Regions from separate parts of the Clostridium saccharobutylicum DSM 13864 genome, predicted to be linked through region 2. Evidence: predicted binding sites of a transcription regulator. Region 2 holds the regulator's gene; the other holds the start of a gene.
What was found. The regulator CtsR, encoded in region 2, represses protease genes until heat stress. The targets are predictions, from matches to a motif close to AAGGTCAANNAAGGTCAAAT.
Positions count from the first base shown of each region.

Region 1: clpB (ATP-dependent chaperone ClpB) is a predicted target of CtsR. The motif match lies at 4,284-4,303, and genes of this name have one in related genera.

Region 1 covers NC_022571.1:4,444,138-4,453,634, reverse strand. The annotation lists gene CLSA_RS19360 (ribonuclease H family protein) at 1-723, shown strand, start outside; gene CLSA_RS22990 (hypothetical protein) at 973-1,146, shown strand; gene CLSA_RS19355 (helix-turn-helix transcriptional regulator) at 1,450-2,760, shown strand; gene CLSA_RS19350 (helix-turn-helix domain-containing protein) at 2,766-4,031, shown strand; gene clpB (ATP-dependent chaperone ClpB) at 4,438-7,032, shown strand; gene CLSA_RS19340 (alpha/beta-type small acid-soluble spore protein) at 7,204-7,392, opposite strand; gene CLSA_RS19335 (P1 family peptidase) at 7,555-8,532, opposite strand; gene CLSA_RS19330 (ECF transporter S component) at 8,976-9,497, opposite strand, start outside.
Region 2 covers NC_022571.1:176,317-185,813, reverse strand. The annotation lists gene CLSA_RS00855 (ATP-dependent Clp protease ATP-binding subunit) at 1-395, opposite strand, end outside; gene CLSA_RS00850 (protein arginine kinase) at 422-1,444, opposite strand; gene CLSA_RS00845 (UvrB/UvrC motif-containing protein) at 1,425-2,006, opposite strand; gene CLSA_RS00840 (CtsR family transcriptional regulator) at 2,021-2,476, opposite strand; gene CLSA_RS00835 (MBL fold metallo-hydrolase) at 2,667-3,311, shown strand; gene CLSA_RS00830 (DUF362 domain-containing protein) at 3,362-3,532, opposite strand; gene CLSA_RS00825 (heavy-metal-associated domain-containing protein) at 3,658-3,858, opposite strand; gene CLSA_RS00820 (PSP1 domain-containing protein) at 3,870-4,775, opposite strand; gene CLSA_RS00815 (DNA polymerase III subunit delta') at 4,778-5,710, opposite strand; gene CLSA_RS00810 (cyclic-di-AMP receptor) at 5,730-6,062, opposite strand; gene tmk (dTMP kinase) at 6,135-6,776, opposite strand; gene CLSA_RS00800 (sigma factor G inhibitor Gin) at 6,792-6,974, opposite strand; gene CLSA_RS00795 (zinc-binding metallopeptidase family protein) at 7,294-8,454, shown strand; gene CLSA_RS00790 (magnesium transporter CorA family protein) at 8,786-9,497, shown strand, end outside.

The DNA of each region.
Region 1 (9,497 bases), 840 kb from region 2:
GTTGATGGTAGTTATAATTCTTCAGATGAAAGATATTCATATGGAGTAGTATGTGTTAAAAATAATGTGGTGGAATATATAGAAAGTAATGATGACAAGGACACTTCAGAAAAAAACATAAGACAAATAGCAGGTGAACTTAAAGGCGCTATAAGAGCAGTTGAATATGGATTAAAACATGGAGAAAAGAAAATTGTTCTGTTTCATGATTATGAAGGTATAGCACATCATGCAACTGGAGCATGGGATAGAAAAGAAACATCATCAATGAATTATTATAATAAAATGCAGCAGCTTATGAATTCAGGAATTGAAGTTGTTTTTGTTAAGGTGGATAGCCATACTGGAGATTTGTTTAATGAGCTAGTTGATGAAAAATGTAAGGAATGCTTAGGTATATCTTCTGATAAGATTGTTGAAAAGTGGTTAAGTTCTAATATTATAGAAGTTTTAGATAATGAAGTGAAAAATCAAATATTAAGCCTTGCACCCAATTCATCAAATAATATAATAATCAGTGGACAAGAAAGAATATTACCTGAGAGTGTTGAAGAAACTAAAAATGAAAATATTATATTGGAAAAAGGTAAAGGTAATGAATTAGATTTTGAAGAAATTGAAGACTTATATAAATATAATCAAAAAGAAGGAAGAAAAAGAATATCAAAATTATTGAGTAAGGAAAAAGAAAAATTTATTTTATATTTATTGGATAAAAAATAAATTATATGGGCAAATTTTACTTGGATAACTTTTTCATTAATGCATAACCTACTTATATAAAATAATTTAAGGCATATTAAAAAATGATAAGTCAAAAACTGATGAATAATTCGAAATAATATACAAAGAAATCTAATTTTAATTATAGAATATCATCAGTGAATTTTGTGGATTTAATATAATCTAATAAGTATAGTTATATTGACTCTTTATTTTGGAGATATGCTTAATTTAAGGAGGTATTAAATTATGGGAAGATTTACAAGAGGAATGGTGATGGGATTTATGGTAGGTGCAGCAGCTGAAATGATGATGATGCCTTACCAAAATAGGAAAACAAAAAAAAACATGAAAAGAGCAGGTAGAAGAATAAGAAATATAGCCGAGGCTACTATGGATGGAATGCATGATTGGAGAGATTGATATTAAGATATTTTAGAACAATCATGTGAAATTAAAAATATATATTAAAACTACTATTAAAGAGGTTGTCGCAAAAGATTTTAATCCGCTAATCCGACAGTCTCTTTTTTATTTAGAAATTATAAAGAAAATACATAAGACTTATTTAAGGTATTATAAAGAAAAATGGATAATAAAATTAAATTATATAAATTTTAGCAAAAAACTTATATTTTTATGCAGTTTTTTATAAATTTATGTTATAATTAAAAAAAATATAATCAAGTAATTAAATAATTTGTTGAATAGAGAAGGATTGAAGAAATGGAAATTCTATCATTGGGGGAAAAAATAAAAAGAAGAAGAAAACAATTAAATATGACTTTAAAAGATTTAGCTAAAGACAGAATAACTCCAGGACAAATAAGTTTGGTTGAGTCTGGGCGTTCAAATCCATCAGTTGATTTATTAGAATATCTGGCTGCAAGTTTAAATACAACTGTTGAATATTTAATGGAATCAGAAGAGAGCCAAGCTGAAAAGATTAGTATTTATTATGAACAAGTAGGAGAATCATGTATATTGCAAGGCGATTGTGAAAAAGGACAACGATATATTGATAATGCTTTGTACTATTCAGAAAAATATAATTTAGAATATAGGAAAGCAAAAATATTTTACATAACAGCTGAAGCATATATGTATAAAAGGGATTTTCCTATGGCTCAAAAGTTCTTTCTATCTTCAAATGTAATTTTTGTTAGGAACAATAATTACGAAGAAATAATAAAAACTTTCCTAAACTTAGCCAATATAGCGTTAGAGCTTAGAGCATACCATTCTTCTAGCAGCTATTTGAAACAAGCTGAAAAAGTGTATTTAGATAATGAAATCGTAGATGACTTTTTACTTGGAGAAATACATTATAATATGGCTAGAACATATTATAATGTAGAAGAATTGCAATTGGCTTTAGAATATTCATATTTGGCAAAACGGAGATTTGAACAAATATATAATGATGATGATTATGCTAAAAACTTATTTTCTTTGGCAGAAGATTTCAATAAAAAAGGTGATTTAACAAATGCTATAAAATACTCAAAGAAGACATTGGAAGTTTATAAAAAAATAAAATATAACAAGAGTATAGTTAATATAGAGCATAATTTAGGAAAGTTATTTTATGAATTAGATAATATAGATGAATCATTTAAGCATTATGAGATATCTAGAAATGTAAGTATTCAAAATCATGTTGGGCAGATAAATGATATATTAATAGATATCTGTCAAAATTATTTAAAATTAAAAAATATTGAGCAATGTGAAAAAATATTAAATGATATTGAACATAACCTTGAAGAAAATGATATTGATAGAAAAATTAAGTGTCAGCTTGTTAAATATACAATGTTTAATATTAATGATAAAAAAGATGAAGCAGAAAATGTATTAATAGATACATATATATTTGCAAAAGATAATGGGAAATTAGCTAAGGCAGGGGAATTAGCCATGAAAGTAGGTAAAAGTTTCATGGATAAAAAAGATGAAAAAGAGGCCTCATATTATTTAAATGAGGGCATAAAGTTATTTAATGAAGCAGAATCAAAACTAAAAGTAAATGGGTGATATATGTGGAAATACTATCTACTGGAGAAAAAATAAAAAGGGCTAGAATATTTAAAGGAATCACATTAAAAGAATTATGTGAAGATAAAATATCAATCGCTAAAATGAGTTGTATAGAAAATGGAAAAGCTAAAGCGGACAAGGAGTTACTTCAATATATAGCAGAAAAAATAGAAATGGATTTAGATTATTTAATTGAAGATGTTTATGAACAGATATTGAATAATTTAAAAACGATAAAAAAGAATATTTCAAGTGATGCAGATTCGGAAGATAAATTAAAAGATAATTTGGGATATGCACTTAAGTATAAGTACTATGATTTAGCATTTGAATTAATACATATATTATTTTCTTATTATGTAGAAGAAAATAAAGTGGAAAATATTCAGTTAATAGTATCACAATATTATGATTTATATCAAAGAAATAATACAGAAGAAAATACAGCTATATATTTTAAAGATATGGCCAGATATCTTTCGCAAAATGAAGAATACATTGAGGCAATATCTTATTATGGTAAGTTGCGTGAAATGCTTCTTCAACGAAAAGAAGGATTTGATAAAGGCGAATATTGTTTAATAGGTTATAATGAAGCTATTTGTTATCAGAATTTAAATAAATTTCAAGACGCATATGATATATTAACAGAAGTTATAGAATATGTAGATAATTTAAGAACAGATGAGAGCAAAGGTAAGATATATCATATTTATGCTACAGCATGTATTAAATTACAGAAAAGATGTATAGATGAGTATAAGAAAAAGGCATTTGAATATCAAAAGTATAATCCAATTTCATTAGCATTATCTAGAGGGGATTATGGAAAGTACTATTTTGAAGTGGGAGAAAAGGAAAAAGCCATAGAAGAAATAGAAAAAGGTATAGAAATATTTCCAGATGATAATAAAGAAAAGAATGTTGAATTTTTAAATGATTGTACTAAAATATTAGTTGATAATTTTCAATATGAAATTGCATATAGAATCACAGAACAAGCATTGAATATGGCAATTACAACAGATAATATAAAGCTTATTGAAAAATCTTACTATTTAAAAGGTATTATTCTTCAAAAAATGGACAAACATATAGAAGCAGAAAAGTACATGAACCTATCTTTAGATTCATTGCTTAAGTTTGGATCAAGAGAAGAAAGAAAAATTAGATACATAGATATGGCAAAGCTATATCATGAGTTAGGTGCTGTTACAGATTCACTGAAATATTTTAATTTAGCATTAACAGTAGATAAGAGGATTTAACACTACAATCTTAGTATTGAAAAATCTTAAAGGTTTATAATAACAATGAGAGTTAGATTTATATTTAATTTATACAATTACTAAAAATTAGTAAAAAAGATAGCAGCCTAAACTATATTTAGTTTAGGCTGTTATTAATATTATTACAACATATTTTAAGTTATAACTTTAAAGATTAATTCATTAGATTATTAATATTTATTTATTATCAAAAAAGATTATAATAAAAAAGATAAATTTTTTTAAAATAAACTTTGACTTTCCTTGACCTTGGTATTATTATATATTTAGAGAGAAAAATATAATAATAAAAATAACGATTAAGAAATTTAGTAGTAAGAAAAATTAATATGGTTAATTTATTCTAGAGCGATTAATTATATTAAGAATACAAGGAGGAAGAAATATGAACGTTGATAAAATGACATTAAGGGTACAACAAGCACTAAATGATGCAAATGTTACAGCTGTTAAATTTAATCATCAACAAATCGATTTAATCCATCTTTTTTCTGCTCTTGTAGAACAAGATGATGGATTAGTGCCTAATATTTTCACTAAAATGGGAATACCAATAAAGAGTTTAAAGGGTTCAGTAAATAAAATACTTGATTCAATGCCAAAAGTTTTGGGTGAAGGAGCTCAAAATGTATATATAACAAGGAGAATTGAAGAAGTTTTAATTAAAGCTGAAGAGATTTCAAAAAAATTTGAAGATTCATATATAAGTGTTGAGCATTTGATGTTGGCTATTATTGAAGTTGATAATAATGGAGAAGTCTCTAAGATATTAAAACAATACAATATTACTAAAGACGGGTTCTTAAAAGTCCTTTCTGAAGTAAGGGGAAGCCAAAAAGTTGATAGTCAAGATCCTGAGGGAACATATGATGCTCTTGCTAAATATGGTACTAATTTAGTTGATCTTGCTAAAAAGCATAAACTTGACCCTGTTATTGGCAGGGATGAGGAAATACGAAGAACAATAAGAATTCTTTCAAGAAGAACAAAAAATAATCCAGTTCTTATTGGAGAACCTGGTGTTGGTAAAACAGCTATTATTGAAGGTTTGGCAGAAAGAATTGTTAGAGGAGATGTTCCAGAAGGTTTAAAAGATAAAATCATATTTTCATTAGACATGGGATCATTAATTGCCGGTGCTAAATATAGAGGTGAATTTGAAGAAAGACTAAAAGCTGTATTAAAAGAAGTTCAAAGCAGTGAAGGAAGAATTTTATTATTCATTGATGAAATTCATACTATAGTTGGAGCAGGTAAAACTGATGGAGCTATGGATGCAGGAAACTTAATTAAACCACTTCTTGCAAGGGGCGAACTTCATTGTATAGGTGCTACAACTTTCGATGAATATAGACAATATATTGAAAAAGACAAAGCATTAGAAAGAAGGTTCCAACCAGTAATTATTGATGAACCAAGTGTTGAAGACACAATAGCAATTTTAAGAGGATTAAAGGAAAGGTTTGAAATTCATCATGGAATTAGAATTCATGATTCAGCAATAGTAGCTGCTGCAAAACTTTCTGATAGATATATTCAAGATAGATATATGCCAGATAAAGCAATTGATTTAATTGATGAAGCTGGTGCTATGATAAGAACAGAAATTGATTCTCTTCCAACCGAATTAGATGTTATAAGAAGAAATATATTTAAATTGGAAATTGAAAAAGAAGCTTTATCAAAGGAAAAAGATGAAGGATCAATAAAAAGATTGCAGGATTTAGAAAAAGAACTTGCTGAATTAAAAGAAAAAAATGATGAAATGACTGCAAAATATACTAAGGAAAAAGAACATATAACAGCTATAAAAACTTTAAAGAGCCAGTTAGATGAGGCAAGAGGAGAAATAGAATTAGCTCAAAGAAACTTTGATTACAATAAGGTAGCAGAGATTCAATATAGTAAAATTCCAGCTTTAGAGGAAGAAATTAAACAAAAGGAACTTGAAGCAAAAGAAAATTATGAGGGAGCCTTATTAAAGGAAGAGGTTACTGAAGAAGAGGTATCGCAAGTTCTTTCAAAATGGACTGGAATTCCAGTGAACAATTTACTTGAGGGAGAAAGAGAAAAACTTTTAAGATTAGAAAATGAAATGAGTAAGAGAGTAATAGGTCAAGGTGAAGCTATTGAATCTGTAACTAATGCTATTTTAAGAGCAAGAGCAGGACTTAAAGATATAAATAGACCAATAGGTTCATTTATATTCTTAGGACCTACAGGAGTTGGTAAAACAGAATTAGCTAAGACTTTAGCTAGAAATCTATTTGATTCTGAAGATAACATCATTCGTATAGATATGTCAGAATATATGGAGAAACATTCAGTATCTAGATTAGTTGGAGCACCTCCAGGATATGTAGGATATGATGAAGGTGGTCAGTTAACAGAAGCTGTTAGAAGAAATCCATATAGTGTTATTCTTTTTGATGAGATTGAAAAGGCACATGAAGATGTATTTAATATATTCCTTCAAATTTTAGATGATGGTAGATTAACTGATAATAAAGGAAAGACAGTAGATTTTAAAAACACAATTATAATAATGACTTCAAACATTGGTAGTGAATATTTATTAGAAAATAAAAATGAAGATCATGTTGAAGAAGATATAAAATCAAAAGTAATGAGTGTTTTGAAATCAAGATTTAAACCTGAGTTCTTAAATAGGGTTGATGATATAATAATGTTTAAACCATTATCAGAAGAAGGCATCAAGAAGATTATAGATATATTCTTAGGAGAAGTATCAAGAAGATTGAGTGATAAGAATATTGAAATAGAGATTACTGATAAAGCTAAAACAATAATGGCAAGAGAAGGTTATGATGTAGTTTATGGAGCAAGACCATTAAAGAGATATATTCAAAATACCTTAGAGAATAGACTTGCAAGAATGATAATAAAAGGTGAATTGAATTATGGATCAAAGGTTAGAATTGATGGTAACAATGAAGAAATATTAATAAATGCAATTTAGTAGGATAAATATTTGAAAAAGATATTTTTTTGAATGTTCCTAAAGAAGTCTGTTTAAAATAGCAGACTTCTTTAATTATTAAATAGTAAATATTTTTGAATTATTATAAAATAAAAGGAGATAGCTTCGAAGAAAGTTATCTCCCTTTTTAGGTACATCTCTAGAGAAATATTATTTTATGCCAGATTCGTATTGTTGTACCATTCGTTTAACCATTTCTCCACCAACGCTACCGCATTGTCTTGAAGAAAGATTTCCGTTATAATCAGAAAATTGAACTCCCATTTCACTTGCTACTTCGTTCTTGAATTTTGATAAACCGTTCTTTGCTTCAGGTACTAATAATTGTGAATTTGCCATAACATAATCCTCCTTTGAAATATAAATTTTTCCTTGCTAAGCATTTCTTTTTGCTTTGCAGTAATATTATATGGAAAAGAAAAATTTATAATCTATGTAATGGGAGGGATATGAGTAATAAATAATTATATTAGGCAAAAAATACAACATAATAATAAATAATTAGTATAAGTTTTCTCTAATATCTGAATAAGAAGGAATACTAAATAATCCTTGTGCAGATCTTATTCCTCTTAAGATAGCTTTTTCCATAACATTAGCTGCGAGCATTCCAACTGTTGTAACATCCGCTTTAATCTTATTTGTAGCCATGGTAAATATTGTATCACCATCAAACATTGTATGTGCTGGTCTCATAGTTCTACCATAACCGTTATGAGCCATTGAAGCTACTTTGTTAGTTTCTGCTTTTGTGAAATCTGCATTTGTTACTATAATTCCTATTGTTGTATTTCCTTTAAACGGATTTTTAGGATTTTCTAAGTTATCTAATATAATTTTTTCTGTATTAAGAAATTTATTGTTCTTACGATCATAAGCACCTGCTATTATATCAAGATTAGATGGATCAATAACGTCACCTAAACAATTAACAGCTACAATTGCACCAACTTCTAGGTCACCAACTTTAACAGCATATGTTCCAAGTCCACCTTTCATAGCATAATTAGTACCTAAGAATTTACCAACAGTTGCACCATAACCAGCACCTATGTTTCCATTGATATCATCTTTATAAACTTCTGAATTTTTACATGCTTCAATGCCCATTGATTTATCTGGTCGTATTCTAGGATCACCAAAAGCTAAATCAAATAGAACAGCTTGACATACGATAGGAACTTTAGTAACTGTTACATCGAAACCGATATTTTTGTTTTCTAAGTATTCCATAACTCCACCAGAAGCATCTAAACCAAATGCACTACCACCAGATAATACTACTGCATTAATCTTATTAACCATTTCCATTGGATTAAGTAAATCAGTTTCTCGAGTTCCAGGTGAACCACCACGTACATCTACTCCGCCAGTTGCACCTTGTTCACATATAACAACAGAACAACCAGTTCCACCATTAATATTTTGGGAATGCCCAAGTTTTATACCATCTATATCACAAAATTTGATTTCTTTCAAAAAAAACACTCCTTCTATTTTTTATAAGGCACATGAAAATAAATAATGGGTACAAGTTTTATTATGTCTATTTTTCATCATGTAAGGATGCAAATTGTCATCATAGCGTGTTTATTATGTCAATTTAGCGGTTTAGGATGATGGAAAATAATCTTACAATGAATTTATTGTTTATTTAATTGTGCCTAATATAATACGCAAATGACCAATGATAATAAACTATATTTTAAAATCATTGGTCATTTGAATAAGGCACATTCAAAAAAATAACAAGCCCATCTGCCAAGCCTATTTTTCATCATGCTACGTTAGCAGATTACTTTAATAGCCAGATATGAGACAAATCCCCTTCATTGCCTGATAAAAAATAATCATGACATTTTGGACTTGTTATTTTCTTTCATGTGCCTAATACAAATATATTAAAAGTCTAATTAAAATTTCTATTTTTTAATCTTTAATACAGTAATTATAACAGGAATTGAAATAACAGCACTTACTATTGCTTCTGGTATTCCATTAGTAGCACCAATCATGCCAATAGTAGCTCCAGCAACAGCTCTATTTATTCCAATAGCAGCAGAATATTTATCTACATAAATTAAATAAGTTAAGCCTAAAACTCCTATTGTATTTGTTAAAGTAGCACATATTGCTGCTATACCAATACTTATACTTTGCTTATGTATTTTATTTCTAAAAAAAACATAAACATAGTATGCTATAATAGCGATTAGAATTCTAGGAACTAAGGCTATTATAGGATTCCAAAAGATAAATGAAGTTGGAAGTGGTGTTGTAAAAGCTTGATACATTGAAAATAAACCAAAAACTAGTCCAACTAAAGCTCCTACAATAGGACCTTCAACAATAGCCCCTATAATAACTGGAATATGCATAATAGTAGCTTTTACAGGTGGAATAGGAATAAATCCGAGACCTGTTAAGCCTAAGAAAATTGAAAT
Region 2 (9,497 bases):
AAATTTAATTTTAAACTTTTTAAAATTGTGTATGCCATGCCTTCTTCCTGATTAAGTAAAGCAAATAAGATATGCTCTGGACTAACATACTTATGATTTAATTTCTTAGCTTCTTCAAAGCTCTCATCAAGTAACCTTTTAGTTCTAGGTGTCAACAAAATATCTTCTTCTGATTTTATAATATCTCCATATCCAAGATATTTTTGAACCATATCCCTTATATTTTCAATATCAATTCCATATTTTTTCAACAATTTAGCTGAATACCCTTCTTCTTTTAAAATTCCAAGTAAAACATGTTCTGTCCCCACATAACCATGCTTAAATTTTTCTGATTCATTTTCAGCTTCTAAAATTACCATCTGTGCTCTTTCCGTTAATTTGTTATATTCCATCTTTTCAACCCTCACAATCTTCTAAATTATATTAATATTTCTTTTACAAGTTTAGCTCTCTCAAATTTAATTTGTTTAGCATCTAAGGATTTTTCCAAATGATTTTGAAGTGATAAATTCTTTGTCACTACAAGTAATTCATTTAACTTATTTTTATCAATGTCTATAAGTGAAAGTTCTGCTCCCAATCTAACATCAGACAATAAATTAATAGTTTCCTTAAATTCTAAAAGCACTGCTGATTTTAATATTCCATATGCCCTATACACCTTGTCTTCTAATTCATATTTACATTTACTTAATAATATTTCTCTAAATTTCTTTTCTTCTGAAATTATATTTAAAACCATACTTTTTAATTGACTCGTAATATCCTCTTCTGTAATTCCTAAAGATACTTTATTAAATATTTCATATATATTACCATAAACCTCTGTTCCTTCTGAATAAACCCCTTTAATATTTATTCCAACTTGGTCAAGGTGCTTTGAAATATTTTTAATTTCATCACTCATTTTAAGTGCTGGTAAATGTATCACCACTGATGCTTTCATACCTGTACCTAAATTCTCTAATTTTGTAGTTAAGTACCCTAACTTTTCGTCAAATGCATAATTTAAATTTTTTTCTATTTTATCATCAATAATTATCGCATTTTTTAGAGCATCCTCTAAATTTAACCCCGCTGTTATACATTGTAATTTTATATGATCTTCTTCATTTATCATTATACTTAACGTTTCATCTTCATTTACTACAAAAGATGCTTTATCAGCATTTTTAAATAATTCTTTACTGATTAAATTTTTTTCTTCATATTCCTTATTTATATTTTCATCACTATTCCACATCTCATATAAAGTAATTTTTTCATCATTCAATTCATTTACAAGTACATTATATATATTTTTTCCATTCTCTCTACCTTTTATATAATTCAACTTATTAGGAAAAGGTAAATCCTTGAAATTTCTAGATAATTTTATCTTGCTACTAAGTACTATATCATTATCATTCTCATTATTACTTTTATGAATCCAATTGTTCATTACACTTTTCCTCCTTCTTTGTTTTAGTTTCATCTTTTTCTGTATTGCTTTCTAATATAAACATTTCTAATTCTTTTATTTGATCTCTTACAATTGCTGCTTTCTCATATTCTTCAGTTACTATTAATTTTTGTAATTCAAGCTTCAAATCCTTTAATTTTCTTCTTCTTGAAAATTCTTTTCCACTAATCTTAGGTATTCTTCCAATATGCTTTATTTTTCCTTGAGTACTTTGTATTAGAGATTCCAGCAATTGTCCAAATTCCTTATAACAATTAGCACATCCCATTTTACCTGTCTTTTTAAATTCTTTATAAGTCAACCCACAACTATGACAAACAAGATTATTTTCATCTACTTTAGCAATTGGTACATTCGATAATATTCCTGTTAATATGCTTTGAAATGGGAAATTTGCTTCTTCTGCAAATGAACTTAGAAATGGAATATTTGTTATATTCTTCGCACAATCTTCACATAGCCAAATTTCATGTTTCTCTCCATTAACTATTTTAACCAAATTTATTTTAGCTTCATTTTTCTTACATTTTTCACATAACATATATATCCCCACCTTTAAGATAAAATTATCATAATCATTGCTTTTAAAATATCAGCCCTTACCTTATTTCTATCTCCTGCTGAAACTAAAGTTCTATCATTTATTGCTATTTTCATTATTTCATATTCTCGTTCTTCTATTATTTCAGATTCCAATAAATTATTTAATAATGCTAATGCATTATGATATGTTATCATATCTCCTATACTTTGATTTATTAATTCTTCTCTTCTATTAGAACCATCATGTTCTAAATGTTTAATGGCTATATGGCCGCCACCACCTCTTTTACTCTCAATTAAGTATCCCTTTTCATAGGTAAATCTAGTTGTCAATACATAATTAATTTGTGATGGTGCACATCTAAATTGATCTGCTAATTCATTTCTTTGTATAAAAATAACCTTTTTATCATCTTCATTGAACATTTGCTTTATAAAATCTTCAATTATATCTGAAAGTCTTGCCATAACATCACCTACTTAAACCTTAATTTGAATATTTGTTTTTGACTTACTTTGACTTTATACTATTATACTATTATTTTTTTTAATTTTAAAGATATAAATTCTATATATTAATCCTTAAAATTTATGATTATTTTTTCTTATATATGTTAATAATATATTCATACAATCTAGTTTTATATGGAGGACTATTATGCAACTAATTTGGTATGGACATTCATGTTTTTTAATCAAAACATCTACTGGAAAAAGAATCTTAATGGATCCATTTGAAGATTCTATAGGTTATAATAATGACTTTCCAAAGTGTGATTTAATTACCATTAGTCATAATCATTTCGATCATTCATATTTGAATAAAGCTAATGAAAAAACTAAAGTCATTAACGAATTAGGTTTTTTTGACATGAATTATTTAACTATTGAGGGGTTTAGCTCATTTCATGATAAATCTAATGGTGCTAAGAGAGGTCTAAATATTATATATGTTCTAAAAATCAATAATGTTACAATATGCCATTTGGGTGATTTAGGACATATTCCAACTCCATTACTATTAGAAAACCTAAAAAATATTGATATTTTACTTGTTCCTATTGGAGGTCATTTTACATTAAATGGATTTGATGCCACAACAACATGTAATTTAATATCACCAAAATATATAATTCCTATGCATTATAAAAACAATATAACGACTTTATATTTAGATGATCCCAAAAGTTTTATTATATCTATGAAAAATATAAAAAAACTAAACTCAAACACAATAGACTATAATAGTTTACATTATAGTACTAAATGTCAAGTTCTTCTATTAACTCCCCCATATACTTAATTATATTTTCTCAAAAAAAAGACCGTCTTATTCAGACGATCTCCCTTTTATTATTCTTGGTTTGGAGCTCCTACTGGGCAAACATTAGCACAGTTTCCGCAATCAATACAAGTATCTGCATCGATAACAAATTGAGTATCTCCTTGACTTATAGCGCTAACTGGACATTCTGAAGCGCATGCTCCACAACTAACACATGAATCATTAATAACAAATGCCATCTAGAACACCTCCTAATAAATTGTGGTAATTAACCAACTCTATTTTATCATGTATTCCAATGTTTTTAAAGTATTTTGTGATATGCAAATATTAATTTTCATATATTAATTTCTATAAATCACTATTAAATGACTATATACCCCAAATCTTCTATGTTCTCAACAATCTTTTTAATATCTAAAAAGTTATTATATATTATTGTTATTTCTTTTTTGGATAATGATGTCTGAATTGCTATAATACCAGAATTCTTGACAACACATTTCTGAATTATTTTTACATCTTGCTGAGATTCCATATTGCAAATCTTAATAATGGATTTCATAGAAACGCCTCCTATTTTTCATTAATAAGATTTTTTATCAATTTCTTGTCTTCTTCTGATTCAATAACAAGTTTAATATTGCTTTCATCAATTGTATCTTCATATTTTCCGGATATAAGCTCTATTTCATTTATTTTAAAGTCTTCGATCACTTCTTCGTCGCCTCGTTTAAGTTTTACTTTTACAGTTTCTTTAACTATTGAATTTCCCACAACATCTCCAGTTCCATCTATAGTTTTAACAACAGATCCAACCTTAGGTAATCTTTTTCTTATATCTTCATATGTAGATTGCTCATAATTCAAACAACACATTAATCTTCCGCATATGCCTGATATCTTAGTTGGATTTAATGAAAGATTTTGTTCCTTAGCCATTTTAATAGACACAGATGCAAAATCACCTAAAAATGTAGAACAGCACATAGATCTGCCACATGGGCCAAGGCCCCCAACCATTTTAGCTTCATCTCTTACACCTATTTGCCTTAGTTCAATTCTAGTCTTAAAAATAGTAGCTAAATCTTTAACCAATTCTCTAAAATCAACTCTTCCATCAGCTGTAAAATAAAATATTACTTTATGATTATCAAATGTATACTCAACATCTATTAATTTCATATTCAATTTATGTTCTTGAATTTTATTTAAGCATATATCTAATGCATCTTTTTCTTTTTCCTTATTTTCTTTATGTTTATTAATATCCTTATCATCTGCTATTCTTATAACATTTTTTAATGGTGATACAATTTCTTCTTCCTTTATTTCTTTAATTCCTATAACACATTCACCAAACTCTATTCCTCTAGCTGTTTCTACTATTACATAATCACCCTTTTTTACAAGTAGTTCCGCTGGACTAAAATAATAGATTTTTCCTGCTTTTTTGAATCTAACTCCTATAACTTTTATCATAATTATACCTCCGCAAATCCCATAAGCAAAACACTTATGGTCATTGAATAGTTTGTATTGCTATTAAAATTTAGCCTTGCTTCTTTTATGTATTCTAACATACAATTTAACTTTTTATAAGATATGCCTCTTGAAATATATTTTATTTTATCTACTTTATCAAAATTCACAATTAATTCACTCTTATTGAGTTCTTTAAAAATCATGATATCTCTTATATATAAAAGAAGTATATTCAATATTTCCATTTGCTCTTCTTTTAAATTCTTAAATAACTCTTTATATTTTAGCACAATTCCTTGCTCTCTTTTTAAAATATCTTCAAATAATTGTATACATATATTTCTTAAATCTTTTAAACTTTCATCTCCTATAAATCTATCTACTTTTCCTGGAATTCCTGTACTATAAGCTACTGCTGCTCTCTTATCCGATTCTGCTAAATCACTATGTTTATATTCAATATACTGTATCATTTCTTCTTTCGATAGTGGAGTTAATTTATATACCTGACAACGTGATTGTATAGTATCTAAAATTGATTCTAAAGAATCACTCAATAATATCAAGTAAACACCTTTTGGAGGTTCCTCAATAGTTTTAAGTAATGCATTTTGAGCTTGAATTGTTAATTTATCACATCTATATAGAATTAATACTTTTCTGTTTCCTTCATATGGTTTCTTATTAACTTCCTCTATTATATTTCTAACATCATCTACTCCAAAAGAGTTAGACGATGGATGATATTTTACGATATCTACACTTTCTAAATCATTGCTTTTTTTCATGATTTTATTGGAAAGGTATCTAGCTAATACGCTTTTCCCAATACCATCATTTCCAACTATTAAATTTGCATGAGAAAATGAATCATTTAAATTTCTTTTGTTAATACCAGCAATTATATTTTCATGTCCGACTATTTTTCTCAATGCTTATCTCCTCTCAATATCATATTTTTATAAATTGATCTACATCAATTACAAATATAGTAGCGCCTCCTACATTAATTTGTATAGGATAATGCTGCATATATCCACTTTCACTCCCGTTGGAAGTTGTTGGGGTAGCTAATATTTCTTTTCTCTTCTTGCATATTTTCTTAATAATATTAACAACAGATTGAACCTTTTCTTCTTCAACTCCAACCATTAATGTTGTATTACCAGATTTAAGAAAACCTCCAGTTGTCGCTAACTTCGTAACTCCATAGTTTTCATCTGTTAAAGATTGTAGAACCTCTTTTGAATCTTCATCCTGTACAATTGCGATTACTAACTTCATCCAATTCCCACCCTTAATCAATGTAATTATCTATGTCTTAATTCTACCATAAATAAATGCTTTTTTAATTATTTAATTCATATTTGCGCTTATTTTGGCTTTTAATATTTTCTTTATATCACTAATCACATTTTCCTTTGACTTAGATGCATCTATCTTTATTATTCTATGTTTATTATTCTCATAAACAATATTATATCCTACTCTAACATTTTCATGAAAATCCAATTTTTCTAGATCCAACCTGTTTATTTCTCTCTGATTACTACTACTAATTCTTTCTAATCCTATCTTCGGATCAAGATCAAACAATATTGATATATCTGGCATATATTCTCCTATAGCAAACTTGTTTATACTCATTACTTCTTCAATTCCTAGCCCCCTTGCATAACCTTGATATGCTAACGAAGAATCTATAAATCTATCACAAAGAACTATAGTTTCATTTTGTAATGCAGGTATTACTTTTTCAACAAGATGTTGACGTCTTGCAGCTGCATAAAGTAAAGCTTCTGTTCGTCCATCCATTGCTGTATTATCTTTATTCAAAATAACTTGTCTTATTTCTTCAGATATCTTAATACCACCCGGCTCTCTTGTTTTTATACATTTAAAATTGTTTTCTATCAACCAGTTATATATTGCTTCAATAGCAGTAGTTTTTCCTGTTCCTTCTCCACCTTCAAAAACTATAAATAAACCTTTTGTCATTTACATCCCTCACTCTTAGGCATGCTCATTAAATAGAATTTTCTTTATTTCATTTTTATACATATTGTAATCTTGATCAATCACTTTTGTATTTACTATTTTCTCTTCACATGTCCTACAAATTTTTTCTCCATTTAGTATTATACCATTACAATCACTTGCTCCACACAAAAAACATGATTTATTTAGATTGTTCATCTATCTCTACACCTCTTTACATATTGATTATTTATATTTAAATTATTAACCTATTATACATTTTTAATACAACTTATATTTTAAATAATCTTTAGGTTTCTATGCATAATGAAAATATTTTTATTTCTATTTGGCAACAATAATAAAGTACAGAAAAGTTTATTATTGTATTAGACTAATCTAATTTTTTCATTTAAAGCCTAATAATTTATTCTATACATTAAACAATAATAAAAGGAAAGGAGACGTTACTGCAAATCAAAAGTTTTATAAAATCAAGTTTCTAATTTTATAAGTTTTCAGTAACAAAATTAATTTTATGAAGCAAAAAATTATTTCTTTTTTATCAACTTGTAATGAAGATATAAAAGACTTGTGTACTTATTTATATAAAAATCCAGAGACTAGTTATAATGAATCTAAATCTTCCAATTACATTTGTGAATTACTAGAAAAATATGATTTTAAAATCACAAAAAATTTTTTAAATATTAATAATTCTTTTGTTGCCAAGAAGGGCAGTGGTCATCCAAAAATATGTTATCTTTGCGAATATGATGCTATAGAAAATAAAGGACATATAACTGGTCATAATATGGTGACAGCAATGTCTGTTGAAGCCACATTAGCATTAGGTCATGTTATAGATACTATTGGCGGATCTGTGATACTAATTGGTTGCCCTGGTGAATATTTAGGTGGAACTAAAGGAACCATGGTAAAACAAGGAGTGTTCGACGATATTGATATAGTAATGCTAGCCCATCCGGATACATTGACTTGCGAAAGTGGATCTTCCTCAGCAATAATTCCATTAGGAGTAACATTTGAAGGTGAAGATGGGTTAAGCTTTTTAAACAAAAATACCTATACACCTTTAGACTCAGCTTTGTTAACTATTAATATCTTAAATTCCATAAAGAAAAGCTTTCCTGATAATTTAGAAATAAATTCCATTATATCAAACGGCGGATATACTCCATTATTAATACCATCAAAGTCTGACGTTAAATTTTATATTCGTGCATCAAATTCAAAAACAGCTGAATATGGTGATACTAAAATAAGAAAAATAGTAAAACTTGTAACTGATTTAACAGAAATAAAGAGTAAATTCTTCCTATATGAATATCCAAATAAAGAACTAATCACAAATCGCACTCTGAATAGATTGTTTAGTCACAATTTAAAGGAAAATGGAATAATCAATATAAATCCTCCGCGAGATATATATGCAGGACTGAGTATTGGTGATGTAAGTCATAAAGTTCCTTGTATACATCCTTATGTATCAATAATAGAAGAATCCTCAATCACAAAATATGGTAGCACAGATTTTGCAAAAGCTACTGTATCTGATTTTGCATTAAAGCAATGTCACATAGTAGCATTGTCTCTCGCATGTACAGCGATAGATTTAATTAAAAATGAAACTTTGCTAAATGAAGTTAAACACGAATTTTTTAATAACCTAAAATAATTAAACATAATACATAATAAAATTTTTTCAAATATAATTCTAATACTTCAATAAAACAATGATATAATCTCATTTATAATTTATTAAAAACCTAGGTTTAAATAAATTTGAATGAGATTATATTTATTTTAATTACAAATATAATTTATTCAGATTTTGATACAAAATAAGCATTAAATAATAAACGATTCTCATTAAAAAATACTTATATAATATTAATTTTAAATTTCTTATATATTGTTTATCTATCAACTATTTATGTTATACTTCTTGTTTACAAACTATTGCTTAATAGTATAATATTAATTGAACTGCAAGGAGGTGTTTTTAATTGATTCAAATATACAAAAGTGAAAGTGAATATAATTCTAATTTAAAATCAATTGATACGATAGAAAATGGTTCATGGATAAATATAGTAGCTCCATCAGATGAAGAATTAATATTAATCTCAAAAAAAACTGGCGTTACTCTTGAATTTTTAAAGGCAGCATTAGATGATGAAGAAACTTCACGTATTGATATGGAAGATGATTCTTTACTTGTAATAGTAGATATTCCATTTACAGAAATGGAAGATAATTCACTTACATATGATACTTATCCATTAGCAATAATACATACTGAAAAACAACTAATTACTGTATGCCTTAAAAATAGTAAGATTTTAACGGACTTTGCTAATTCAAGGGTTAAATCCTTTTACACCTTTAAAAAATCTAGATTTACTCTCCAAATTCTAAATAGGATATCAACTTATTATTTACTATATTTAAGACAAATTGATAAAAAAAGTTTAATGATTGAAAAAAGACTTCATAAATCAATGAAAAATAGAGAACTTATACAATTACATTCATTAGAAAAATCTCTTGTCTATTTTTCTACGTCATTAAAAGCTAATGAAATTACATTAGAAAAAATGTTAAAAGTAGAATTAATGCAAAAATATGAGGAAGATAAAGATGTTTTAGAAGATGTTATTATTGAAAATAAACAAGCTATAGAAATGACTGAAATTTATAGTAACATATTAGCTAGTA